DNA from 2 places in the Bacillus sp. Pc3 genome. Region 1 is predicted to be linked to the other one. Evidence: riboswitches for the same ligand, from Rfam matches in the RefSeq annotation. Region 1 holds a riboswitch; the other holds the start of a gene.

Region 1 (5,402 bases):
TCACGCCGTAAGTCTTGGAAAACCGGAATGGTTCCGCGAACGGCCGCGCTTTCTGACACATCGATTTCCGCTCGGACTGCGCCTTCCGTCCGGTCTCCTTCGGCTAAAATCCGGCCCCACGGGTCAATAATCAGGCTGTGGCCGGCAAATTCATTATCGGGATTGGACCCCGTGCAGTTAGAGGCTGCGACAAAACATTGGTTTTCAATTGCTCTGGCGATAAGCAGGCTTCGCCAATGATCAAGGCGGGGCAGAGGCCATTCCGCAGAGATAAACAGGACATTCGCGCCCTGGGACGTATGCTTTCTGATCCATTCGGGGAAACGGATATCATAGCAGATAAGCCCGGCGCACTTGACACCGTCAAGCTCAAAGGAACCGTCGCTGTTTCCTGCTGACAAGTAAAGGTGTTCATCCATCAGCTGAAACAGATGGGCTTTCTGATACCGCTTCACGATCTGTCCGCTGTTATCGGCGATGTACATGGTGTTATAGACATTTTCGCCTTCTTTGACCGCAAAAGATCCGGCAACGAGGTGTACGTTGTATGTTTTTGCCGTTTCTTTAAGCCATTGTTCCGAAACTTTGCCGTTTTCATCCGCCAGCTGGTCTAGCCGTGTGAGATCATAGCCGGTCGTCCACAGCTCAGGAAGCACGATTACATCCGCATGGCGGCTTTCTTGCTCAATCAAAGATTCTGCTTTTTTAAAGTTTTCTGAAGGATTTCCGTATGAAATATCAAATTGCAAACAGGAAACGGTCCATTTCATTTTTTAACACCTCAAGTTTCTCTTTACTTTTTTTATTTAACCATATATGATGATGGACTATCATTTCAAGACATTTTTAGAAGGTGAAAATATGAACTTTGAAATCTCAGATGTACTCAAACAGCTGCCGGAACAATTTTTCGCATCATTGGTGCAAAAAGTGAATCAAAAGCTGAAAGAAGGCAGAGACGTCATCAATTTAGGGCAGGGAAACCCTGATCAGCCGACGCCTCAGCATATCGTTGAAGAAATGAAGCGCGCCGTCGAAAGGCCGGAAAATCATAAATACTCATCATTCCGGGGCGCTTACAGCTTCAAAAAAGCAGCCGCTGCATTTTATGAAAGGGAGTACGGGGTCACGCTTGATCCGGAAACGGAAGTCGCCGTGCTGTTCGGAGGCAAGGCGGGACTTGTTGAGCTTCCGCAATGTCTTTTAAACCCGGGAGATACCATTCTGGTGCCTGATCCCGGATATCCTGATTACTGGTCAGGCGTCGCCCTTGCAAAAGCGAAAATGGAAATGATGCCGCTGACGGAAGAAAGAGGGTTTCTCCCTGATTACAGCGTAATTCCTGAAAAGGTGCGGAGCGAGGCGAAGCTGCTGTATCTCAATTATCCGAATAATCCGACCGGCGCTGTGGCGACAGAGGCGTTTTTTGAGGAGACGGTCGGTTTTGCGGAGCAAAACGGCATTTGTGTCGTTCATGATTTCGCGTACGGAGCCGTCGGCTTTGACGGGCATAAACCGCTGAGCTTTTTGCAGACCGAAGGCGCAAAAGAGACGGGAATCGAAATCTATACCTTGTCCAAAACGTATAATATGGCGGGCTGGCGGGTCGGATTTGCTGTCGGAAACGCTTCTGTCATCGAAGCGATCAACCTTTATCAGGATCATATGTTTGTCAGCCTGTTTCCCGCGGCGCAGCAGGCGGCGGCAGCCGCACTTTTAGCGGATCAGGCATGCGTCGCGGCGCAAAATGACAGATATGAATCGAGACGCAATGCATGGATTAAAGCCTGCCGCGATATCGGCTGGGATGTAACGGCTCCGGCGGGCTCTTTTTTTGCATGGCTCCCTGTGCCTGACGGTTATACGTCACAGTCGTTTTCAGACCTGCTGCTCGAGAAAGCGGATGTCGCGGTCGCTGCCGGAAACGGGTTCGGAAAATGGGGGGAAGGCTATATAAGAGTCGGTCTTCTGACAAGTGAAGAAAGACTTAAAGAAGCTGCGGAACGGATCGGGAAACTGAATCTTTTCACCCGAAAAAGCATTGACATATCAGAATAACAATGCGATAATTCAAAATACTTTATAAAATCATTATTCTTATCAAGAGCAGGCAGAGGGACGAGCCCGATGAAGCCCGGCAACCGACTGATAAAGCACGGTGCTAATTCTTGCAGCAGGAGCTGAGAGATAAGATTCGGACATAACACGAAGCCTCTTTCTGCTCATACGGAAGAGGTTTTTTTATGTTTTGCGAAAGAAAGAGAGGCGTTCACGCATGAGCGAAGTATTGGCAACATATCTTCTGACAGACACAACGGACAGTGAAAAGCGGGCGGAACAGATTGCGGCGGGGCTGACGGTAGGCTCCTGGACTGACCTGCCCCTGGTGAAGCAGGAACAGCTCAGAAAACATAAAGGGCGGGTCGTAAAAGTTGAGGAGAAAGAAGGAACCTCAGAAAACGAAACACAATCCGTCATCACCATCGCCTATCCCGAGGCGAACTTTTCAAGAGATATTCCGGCCGTCCTGACGACGGTATTCGGAAAGCTGTCACTGGACGGAAAAATAAAATTGACTGATCTTGAATTTTCCGAAGGGTTTAAACGCTCCCTTCCCGGGCCGAAATTCGGTATATACGGCATCCGCAAACTGCTGGGCGAATTTGAAAGACCGCTTCTGATGAGCATATTTAAAGGCGTGATCGGACGGGATCTCGCCGACATTAAAGAACAGCTCAGACAGCAGGCGCTCGGCGGCGTGGATCTTATTAAAGATGACGAAATTTTCTTTGAAAATGAACTGGCTCCGTTTGAAACCCGCATTATCGAAGGAAAACAAGTCCTGAAGGAAACCCGGGAGGAGACGGGGCATAAAACGCTGTATGCCGTAAACCTTACGGGAAGGACCGCTGAATTGCGGGATAAAGCGAGGCGCGCGGCAGAACTCGGGGCGGACGCGCTTTTATTGAATGTGTTCGCTTACGGTTTAGATGTGATGCAGAGCCTTGCTGAAGACAGGGAAATCCCGCTTCCGATCATGGCGCATCCGGCAGTCAGCGGCGCGTTCACATCATCTCCCGTTTACGGCTTGTCGCATGCGCTTTTGCTCGGCAAGCTGAACCGCTATTGCGGCGCTGATTTCAGTTTATTTCCGTCACCTTACGGATCCGTTGCTCTTCCGAAGGAGTCCGCGCTTGCAATCCATGATGAATGTGTAAAAGACGATGTCTTTCATCCGTCGTTTGCCGTCCCATCAGCAGGCATTCACCCCGGTATGGTGCCATTGTTGATGCGCGATTTCGGCATCGATCACATCATCAATGCCGGCGGAGGCATTCACGGCCATCCGAAAGGAGCCGAGGGCGGGGGAAAAGCGTTCCGCGCCATCATTGATGCGGTGCTTGAAGCGCAGCCGATTGAAGAAAAAGCCGCGTCGTGCAAAGATCTTCAGCTCGCATTAGACAAATGGGGAAGGGTGGAAGCCGTATGACCCGCACACCGCTGATTATTTGTGATTTCGACGGAACGGTCACCATGAACGACAACATTGTCAGCATGATGAAACAATTCGCGCCTCCTGAGTGGCTTGAATTAAAAGACGGTGTTCTGTCTAAAAGCATATCAATCCAAGAAGGAGTCGGACGGATGTTCGGACTGCTGCCGAGCAGCTTAAAAGAAGAACTGACCGGCTTTATTCTGAAGGATGCGAAAATACGGGACGGCTTTTTGGATTTTGTCTCGTTTGTCCGGTCAAACGGCCTCCCGTTTTATATCGTAAGCGGGGGAATGGACTTTTTTGTGCATCCGCTTTTGGAAGGGATCGTAGAAAAGGAGCGGATTTTCTGCAATCATGCATCCTTTGACAATGAATATATTCATATAGACTGGCCGCACGCCTGTGACGGAGACTGTACCAATCAATGCGGCTGCTGCAAACCGTCAGTCATCCGTAAGCTATCCGATCAGCAGAAATTTCTCATTATGATCGGTGATTCGGTCACGGATGTCGAGGCTGCAAAGTTGTCCGATATGTGCTTTGCGAGAGATTATCTTTTGACTGAATGCAAAGAACTCGGCCTCCGGCATCTGCCTTTTCAAGATTTTTATGAGGTGAAAACAGGCATTGAAAACATCGGGGAGGTGCAGGCATGGCTGCAAAAGAAGAACGCTGGCGCGAACTTGCCGAGGTAAAACGCGAGCTGGCCGAAAGAGACTGGTTCCCGGCAACGAGCGGGAATCTTTCCATCAAAGTATCCGACGGGCCGCTGACTTTTCTCGTTACGGCGAGCGGAAAAGACAAACGAAAAGAAACAGACGAAGATTTTCTCTTAATCGATGAGTACGGGAAGCCCGCTGAGACCGGCCATTCTTTAAAACCTTCAGCGGAAACGCTTCTCCATACTTACTTATACCAAAAGACAGACGCGGGCTGCTGTCTGCATGTCCATACCGTCAATAATAATGTCATCTCAGAGCTTTACGGGGATGAAAAACAAATCACTTTTCAGGGGCAGGAGATAATTAAGGCGCTCGGATTATGGGAGGAAAACGCGTCCGTGACCGTTCCGATCATTGACAATCCGGCGCACATCCCGGCATTGGCCGAAAACTTCGCGCACCATGCGGACGCCGGATCAGGCGCGGTGTTAATCCGCAATCACGGCATTACGGCATGGGGGCGGACCGCATTTGAAGCGAAAAGGGTGCTGGAAGCCTATGAATTTTTATTCAGCTGTCACCTCAAGCTTCTGTCACTTCGGCCGCAGCTGGTAAAATAAAAGGAGGAATAGAAAATGGCGACCATCAGAATTCATGACGAAAAAAATACGCTCATTGAACATCAGGAAGAAGTAGCGCGCTTCTTAGACGAACAAGAGGTGATCTATGAGCAGTGGAACATTGAAAAACTTCCGTCTGAGCTTTCGGAAAAATACGACCTAACCGAAGATGAAAAAGAACGGATTCTCGCGGCGTTTGACACGGAGATTCAGGACATTTCAGCCCGGCGCGGATATCAGTCTCAGGATGTCATTTCTTTATCAGACACCACGCCGAATCTTGATGAATTATTAAAAAACTTCCAAAGAGAACATCACCACACGGATGATGAAGTCCGCTTTATCGTCAGCGGACACGGCATCTTCGTCATTCAAGGCAAAGACGGCACATTTTTCGACGTCCGTTTAAATCCGGGAGATTTGATTTCAGTTCCGGAGAACATCCGCCACTACTTTACGCTTCAGGAAGACCGCCGGGTCGTCGCAATCCGAATCTTCGTGACGACTGAGGGCTGGGTGCCGATTTACGAAAATGAAAGTGTGCAAAACTGATAGACGCCCGAACCTCTCATGCACCGCCGGCATGAGAGGTTTTTTATTGTAATATAAAGTCAGCTGTGGCTG
Region 2 (5,402 bases), 240 kb from region 1:
AGCCTGATCAAGTCAAAGGACGTTAAATCATAGACGGAGGTAGCCCCCGGAAAGTCGCCGATTTTTGAAGGATCACCCGTGATGGCTAAAATGTCGGTGAGCCCGAGCGTATCCAGCCCCATTAAATGTGACTGAAGGCCGATGATGTTGCGGTCTCTGCATGTAATGTGAACGAGAGAACGGATATCAAGACGCTCTTTCAGCAATGAACCGCAGGCGGCATTGCTGATCCGCGGTGTCGCCAATGAATTGTCGGCGAGCGTCAGCGCTTCTATGCCGGTTTCTTTTAATTCAGCCGCCGCTTGCAGAAATTTGTCAAAATTCAATTTTTTCGGCGGATCAAGCTCTACGATAATTGACCGTTTTTGAGCGGCGATTTCGTTTAAACCCGGCTCGGTCCGTTCATTCCGGACGGAGATGACTTCTTCTTCCCGTCTGATTTTCACTTCTTTATCAGTGACGGGAGAAAGTCCGCGGACCGCTTCAGCCATGGCTCTGATATGGTTTGGCGTCGTACCGCAGCAGCCGCCGATAATGCGCGCGCCCTGAGTGCGGAACTGTACGGCGCTCTCCCGGAAATAGGCATCGTCCGTATCATAAACAAGCCGGCCTTCTTCTAAAGACGGGAGGCTGCTGTTCGGATAGACCGATAAATAAGCGTCACGGAATATCGGCACTTCGGTGAGCGCTTCAATCATGTGGTACGGGCCGAGCCGGCAATTGATTCCCGTTATGTCAGCGCCGAGATCGGCAATTGACCTGAGGGCTTCCCGAAGCGGCGTTCCGTCCTGCAGCACGCCCTGTTCGTGCATGGATACGTTCAGCATAATCGGAAGTTCCGTTTCTTTTCTCGCTATCTTCAGCACTTCGCGCGCCTCTTCTAAATCATAGTATGTTTCCAGGAGCAGACCGTCCGGCTCTTCGTGAAGCAATAAATAAAGCTGCTCCCGAAAGCTGCGTTTAATCTCCTCCAGGCTGTAGGCGTTTTTGTTAAATGTGCGGATGCCGCCCATCGTTCCCAATACATAAGCGCCGTCTGAAGAAGCGCGCGCGATTCTGACCGCTTCCTGATTGATTTTTTTCGTTTCATCCTCAAGTCCGTATCTTGAGAGTTTAATAAAATTCGCGCCGTACGTATTTGTCTGGATGATGTCTGCCCCGGCTTCCACGTAAGCCTTATGTATCCGCTTGATTTCCTCGGGCTTTGATACGTTCAGTTCCTCAAAACATCTGTCAATGCCGTAGGAATAGAGGAGAGTGCCCATCGCGCCGTCTCCGATTAAAATCCGTTCTTTTAAGTCTTGTAATAGTCCCATTGTTTGCCTCCTTCGTCACATTCAGCAAGGAAAAAAGAGAAATAAAAAAAGTCTTCTTAAGAAGAAGACTTTGTAATCATTTGTCTCTCTTCTTATCTTCCAAGCTGTTTTTAGCTTGCTGGATTTAGCACCTTGGTCATGGTTTGGGTTAAACCATTACACCGGTTGCTGAAGCGTCGTCGGGCCAGTCCCTCGGCTTCTCTTGATAAGAACGTTCATGTAATTGTCATGGGTTTCCAAAACTTAACTGTGAAAATCCCTTTCTCCAAATTTACCGAAAATAGAGACAATAATCAATAGGAATCACATAATTTATCTAAAATTAATAAATTGAACGTCAATCGGCAGGTCTGCCCCGCGGACGGCTGCAATAATCTGCTGCAGATCATCTTTATTTTTTCCGGTGACGCGCACTTGGTCGTCCTGAATCTGCGACTTTACCTTCAAGCCGGAGTTTTTAATCACCGCGTTGATTTTTTTGGCGCTGTCTTTATCAATGCCCTGTACAAGCTTCGCGCGCTGGCGCACCGTGCCCCCTGAGGCATTTTCGATTTTGCCGTATTCAATGTTTTTCGTCGGCACGTCCCGTTTGATCAGCTTGCCGCTCAGCACATCTTTGAGCTGATTCAGTTTAAACTCGTCATCAGAAATCAGGACAAGTTCTTCCTTTTCTAAAGTTACATCGCTTTTCGATCCTTTAAAGTCATAGCGCGTGCCGATTTCTTTCAGCGTCATCTGAATCGCATTCTGCACTTCGGGAAATTCAACTTTGGATACAATATCAAAAGAACTTTCTTTTGCCATGAGAAAACCTCCTATAACATTTCACTTATGAGTTGATTATAGTAGAATAAAGAGAAATGTCCAACAGCATAAAGCATGAATTTATGCATATTGGAAAAAATGAGAAAAACATCAGCCCCATACGGGCGAATCAGGAAGGACGATAACATGAGACCAGGGCAGCAGCTCACGCTTAGTATAGATCACCAAACCGATTTCGGTTATTTTTTAACCGACGGCGAGGATACGGTTCTTTTACATAACAGTGAAATCACAGAGGATATTGAAGACAGAGATGAAGTGGACGTATTTATTTACGTCGATCATCAGGAAAGACTCGCGGCGACGATGAAAAAGCCGCTCATCAGCTTTTATGACTACGGATGGGTGGAAGTGACGGACGCTGTGGAGGATATGGGCGTATTCGTCGACGTCGGTCTGTCAAAAGACGCGCTCGTCGCAACGGAGCACCTGCCTCCGTACAAATCCGTCTGGCCGCAAAAAGGCGACAGACTGTATTGCATGCTGAAGGTGACAAGCCGCGGACGCATGTTTGCCAAGCCGGCGCCTGAGGATATCATCAGTGAATTATTTACGGATGCAGAGGAAGACGTCATGAATAAAGACCTGACAGGCACGGTGTACAGACTGATCGCATCAGGCTCTTTTCTGATAACCGATGAAGGCATCCGCGCGTTTATTCACCCTTCAGAAAGAAAAGAAGAGCCGAGACTCGGCAGCCGCGTGACGGGGCGTGTCATCGAGGTGAAGGAAGACGGCTCCGTCAACATGTCCCTGCTGCCGAGAAAGCAGGATGCGCTTTCGGTTGACGCGGAGGAGATTCTGACCTATCTGAGATCAAGAAACGGCGCGATGCCTTACGGAGACAAAAGCGATCCTGACGATATCCGCGAACGGTTTCATTTAAGCAAAGCCGCCTTTAAGCGGGCGCTCGGGCACCTGATGAAAAACGGCAAAGTGTATCAGAAAGACGGCTGGACATACGAAAAACAATAAATTTTCTGCAAAAACATCGGTGAACCAAAACCGGTGTTTTTTATTTTCTCAAAAGCTCCTATATCCCTCATTTGTTTATCAACCTGCCGAACATACATATTTTATTGAAATAAAATATTCTGACATCCGAACCGATATATAACTATAGAAAAAAACAAAAGGAGAGTTTCAATGAGAAAAATGGCGATATTTGCGGCTGTACTGCTGCTTGCGCTCAGCACGGCGGGATGTGCCGGCAAATCCGAGGAGACGGCGGCCGAAAAAACGAAAACAATCGGCATCATGCTGACAGACAACGGCCTCGGCGACCAATCATTTAATGATTCAGGCTTTCAAGGTTTGATGAAAGCAAGAGACGAGCTCGGCATCACATTTGATTACAGAGAAATAAAAGACACCGGTACGTACGAAAAAGGACTGACCCAGCTTGTCCGGGAAGGCAATGATGTTGTTGTGGGGCTCGGTTACAGCATGCAGGCGGATTTAGAAAAGGTCGCCAAAAAATATCCGAAGCAGCGGTTTGTGCTGATTGATTCCGTATCAGACCTGGATAATGTCACCTCCGTCACGTTTAAAGAGGATGAAGGAAGCTTCTTAGCCGGAGCGCTGGCGGCCATGACGAGCAAAACCGGCACAATCGGATTTATCGGCGGTTCAGATGCCGACGTCATTAAACGGTTTAAAAAAGGCTATCTGAAAGGCGCGGAATCAGTCAAACCGAATATCCGCGTGCTGTCGGACATCAGCGGTACGTTTGACGATGATAAGCTCGGGAAGGGCATCGCCCAAAACATGATCCGAAAAAAAGCCGATGTCCTGTTTACGGCAGCCGGCTTCACGGGTGTCGGCGCACTGAAAGAAGCGGAGGCGCAAAAAGTATACGCCATCGGTGTTGACAGCGATCAATATTACACCGCCGAGCACGCCGTTATCTCTTCTTTAGTGAAAAACGTCGACCATGTCATCTATGAATTGGCGAAAGATTTAAAAGACAACAAGGAGATCAAAAGCGGTGAGATCGTTTACGGACTGAAGGAAAACGGCATGGACTTAGCCAAGATCAGAGTTGTCAAAAACGCAGGCGGGCTGACGAAAAAGATCACGGATATGAAAAACAGCCTGATTGAAAAAGGAGGCGATCTGAAGTGACATTACGGACAAGGCTGCTCGTTAACGCAGCCGTTACGATGATTTGCTTCGCCGCCGTCATCGGCTTTACCATCGTAAACATGATGAAGATTCAGGCTTCAAATGAAGATGAAGTGGACGCGCTGTTAAACGTCCAGGAAGCAAAAGCTGACCTTAATACGTTAAAAGAAAGCATCACCGGCTATTCCTATACGCTCGCAGACGCCCAGAAAGAAGATGTGCGAAGCTATATGAAAAGCAGCTCAGACAAACTGGCGGCGCTCAAAAAAACGATGACGGACGGTGCAGACAAAGCCGCTTATGACAAACTCGCCAAAAAATACGAATCATGGCAGGCGGAGGCGGACGCTGCTCTTGATTCGAAAAGCCCGGCTGAAGCGACAAGGACGGCGGCCCGCATCAACGGTCTTCTGAATGATATTTATATGCTGAATCTGAAAAGCCGGGATCACTATGAAGACATGCAGAAGCAGACGGCTGACCAGATTCAGTTTATCGTTTACAGCGCAGCCGTGCTGACCATCGTGATACTTGCCGTCACCGTCATATCTTCCATCAGGCTGACGAAGAGAATTGCAGGGCCGATCCGCCGCATGGCTGAAAATGCCCGCCGTATTGCAGGAGGGAACCTTGCTGTTGAAATGCTTGATTATAAAGGGAAGGACGAACTGAAAGAGCTGAATGACTCATTCGGAATGATGGCTGAACAGCTCCGCACCTTAATTCAGGCGATCGGAGAGGTCGGCCGTGAAGTCGAGACTTTTGCGGAAGGTTTGACGAAGGAAAACCAGACGCTGAAGGACATGACCGAGCAGGTGTCCGTATCGACGGAAGAAATGGCGCAAGGCTCCCAAACCATTTCAGAAGATCTGCAGCATGCGGTGCAATTCATTGAACAAATGGATGAACATTCAAAGGCGAACGCCGAACGTTCAAAACAAACGACGAGAAGCAGCGAAGAGACGATTGCTGCGGTGGCTGCGGGGCGAGGTGCTTTAGCCGAGACCAAGCAAGCCATTGATAAAAGCAATGAGACATCAAAAGAGATTTCCGAAGCCGCCGATCTCTTCATAGAGCATGCGGCAGGCATCAGTATGATGGCGCAGACCGTTTCCGACATTGCGGGCCAGACCAATC

Evidence for each region. Region 1 has a riboswitch for S-adenosylmethionine ahead of mtnW (2,3-diketo-5-methylthiopentyl-1-phosphate enolase). Riboswitches for the same ligand answer to the same signal wherever they lie in the genome.
Region 2: it holds a riboswitch for S-adenosylmethionine, as region 1 does, so the genes downstream of both, SB24_RS04355 (bifunctional homocysteine S-methyltransferase/methylenetetrahydrofolate reductase) here and mtnW (2,3-diketo-5-methylthiopentyl-1-phosphate enolase) in region 1, are expected to answer to the same signal.

What each region holds. Positions count from the first base shown of each region.
Region 1 is NZ_CP010406.1:757,219-762,620, reverse strand. Features, by position in the region: gene SB24_RS03040 (carbon-nitrogen family hydrolase) at 1-770, opposite strand, end outside; gene SB24_RS03035 (pyridoxal phosphate-dependent aminotransferase) at 862-2,058, shown strand; SAM riboswitch class I at 2,095-2,194, shown strand; gene mtnW (2,3-diketo-5-methylthiopentyl-1-phosphate enolase) at 2,276-3,490, shown strand; gene mtnX (2-hydroxy-3-keto-5-methylthiopentenyl-1-phosphate phosphatase) at 3,487-4,191, shown strand; gene SB24_RS03020 (methylthioribulose 1-phosphate dehydratase) at 4,149-4,778, shown strand; gene SB24_RS03015 (1,2-dihydroxy-3-keto-5-methylthiopentene dioxygenase) at 4,794-5,330, shown strand.
Region 2 is NZ_CP010406.1:996,800-1,002,201, reverse strand. Features, by position in the region: gene SB24_RS04355 (bifunctional homocysteine S-methyltransferase/methylenetetrahydrofolate reductase) at 1-1,316, opposite strand, end outside; SAM riboswitch class I at 1,406-1,528, opposite strand; gene SB24_RS04350 (YajQ family cyclic di-GMP-binding protein) at 1,629-2,120, opposite strand; gene SB24_RS04345 (CvfB family protein) at 2,220-3,116, shown strand; gene SB24_RS04340 (BMP family lipoprotein) at 3,288-4,265, shown strand; gene SB24_RS04335 (methyl-accepting chemotaxis protein) at 4,262-5,402, shown strand, end outside.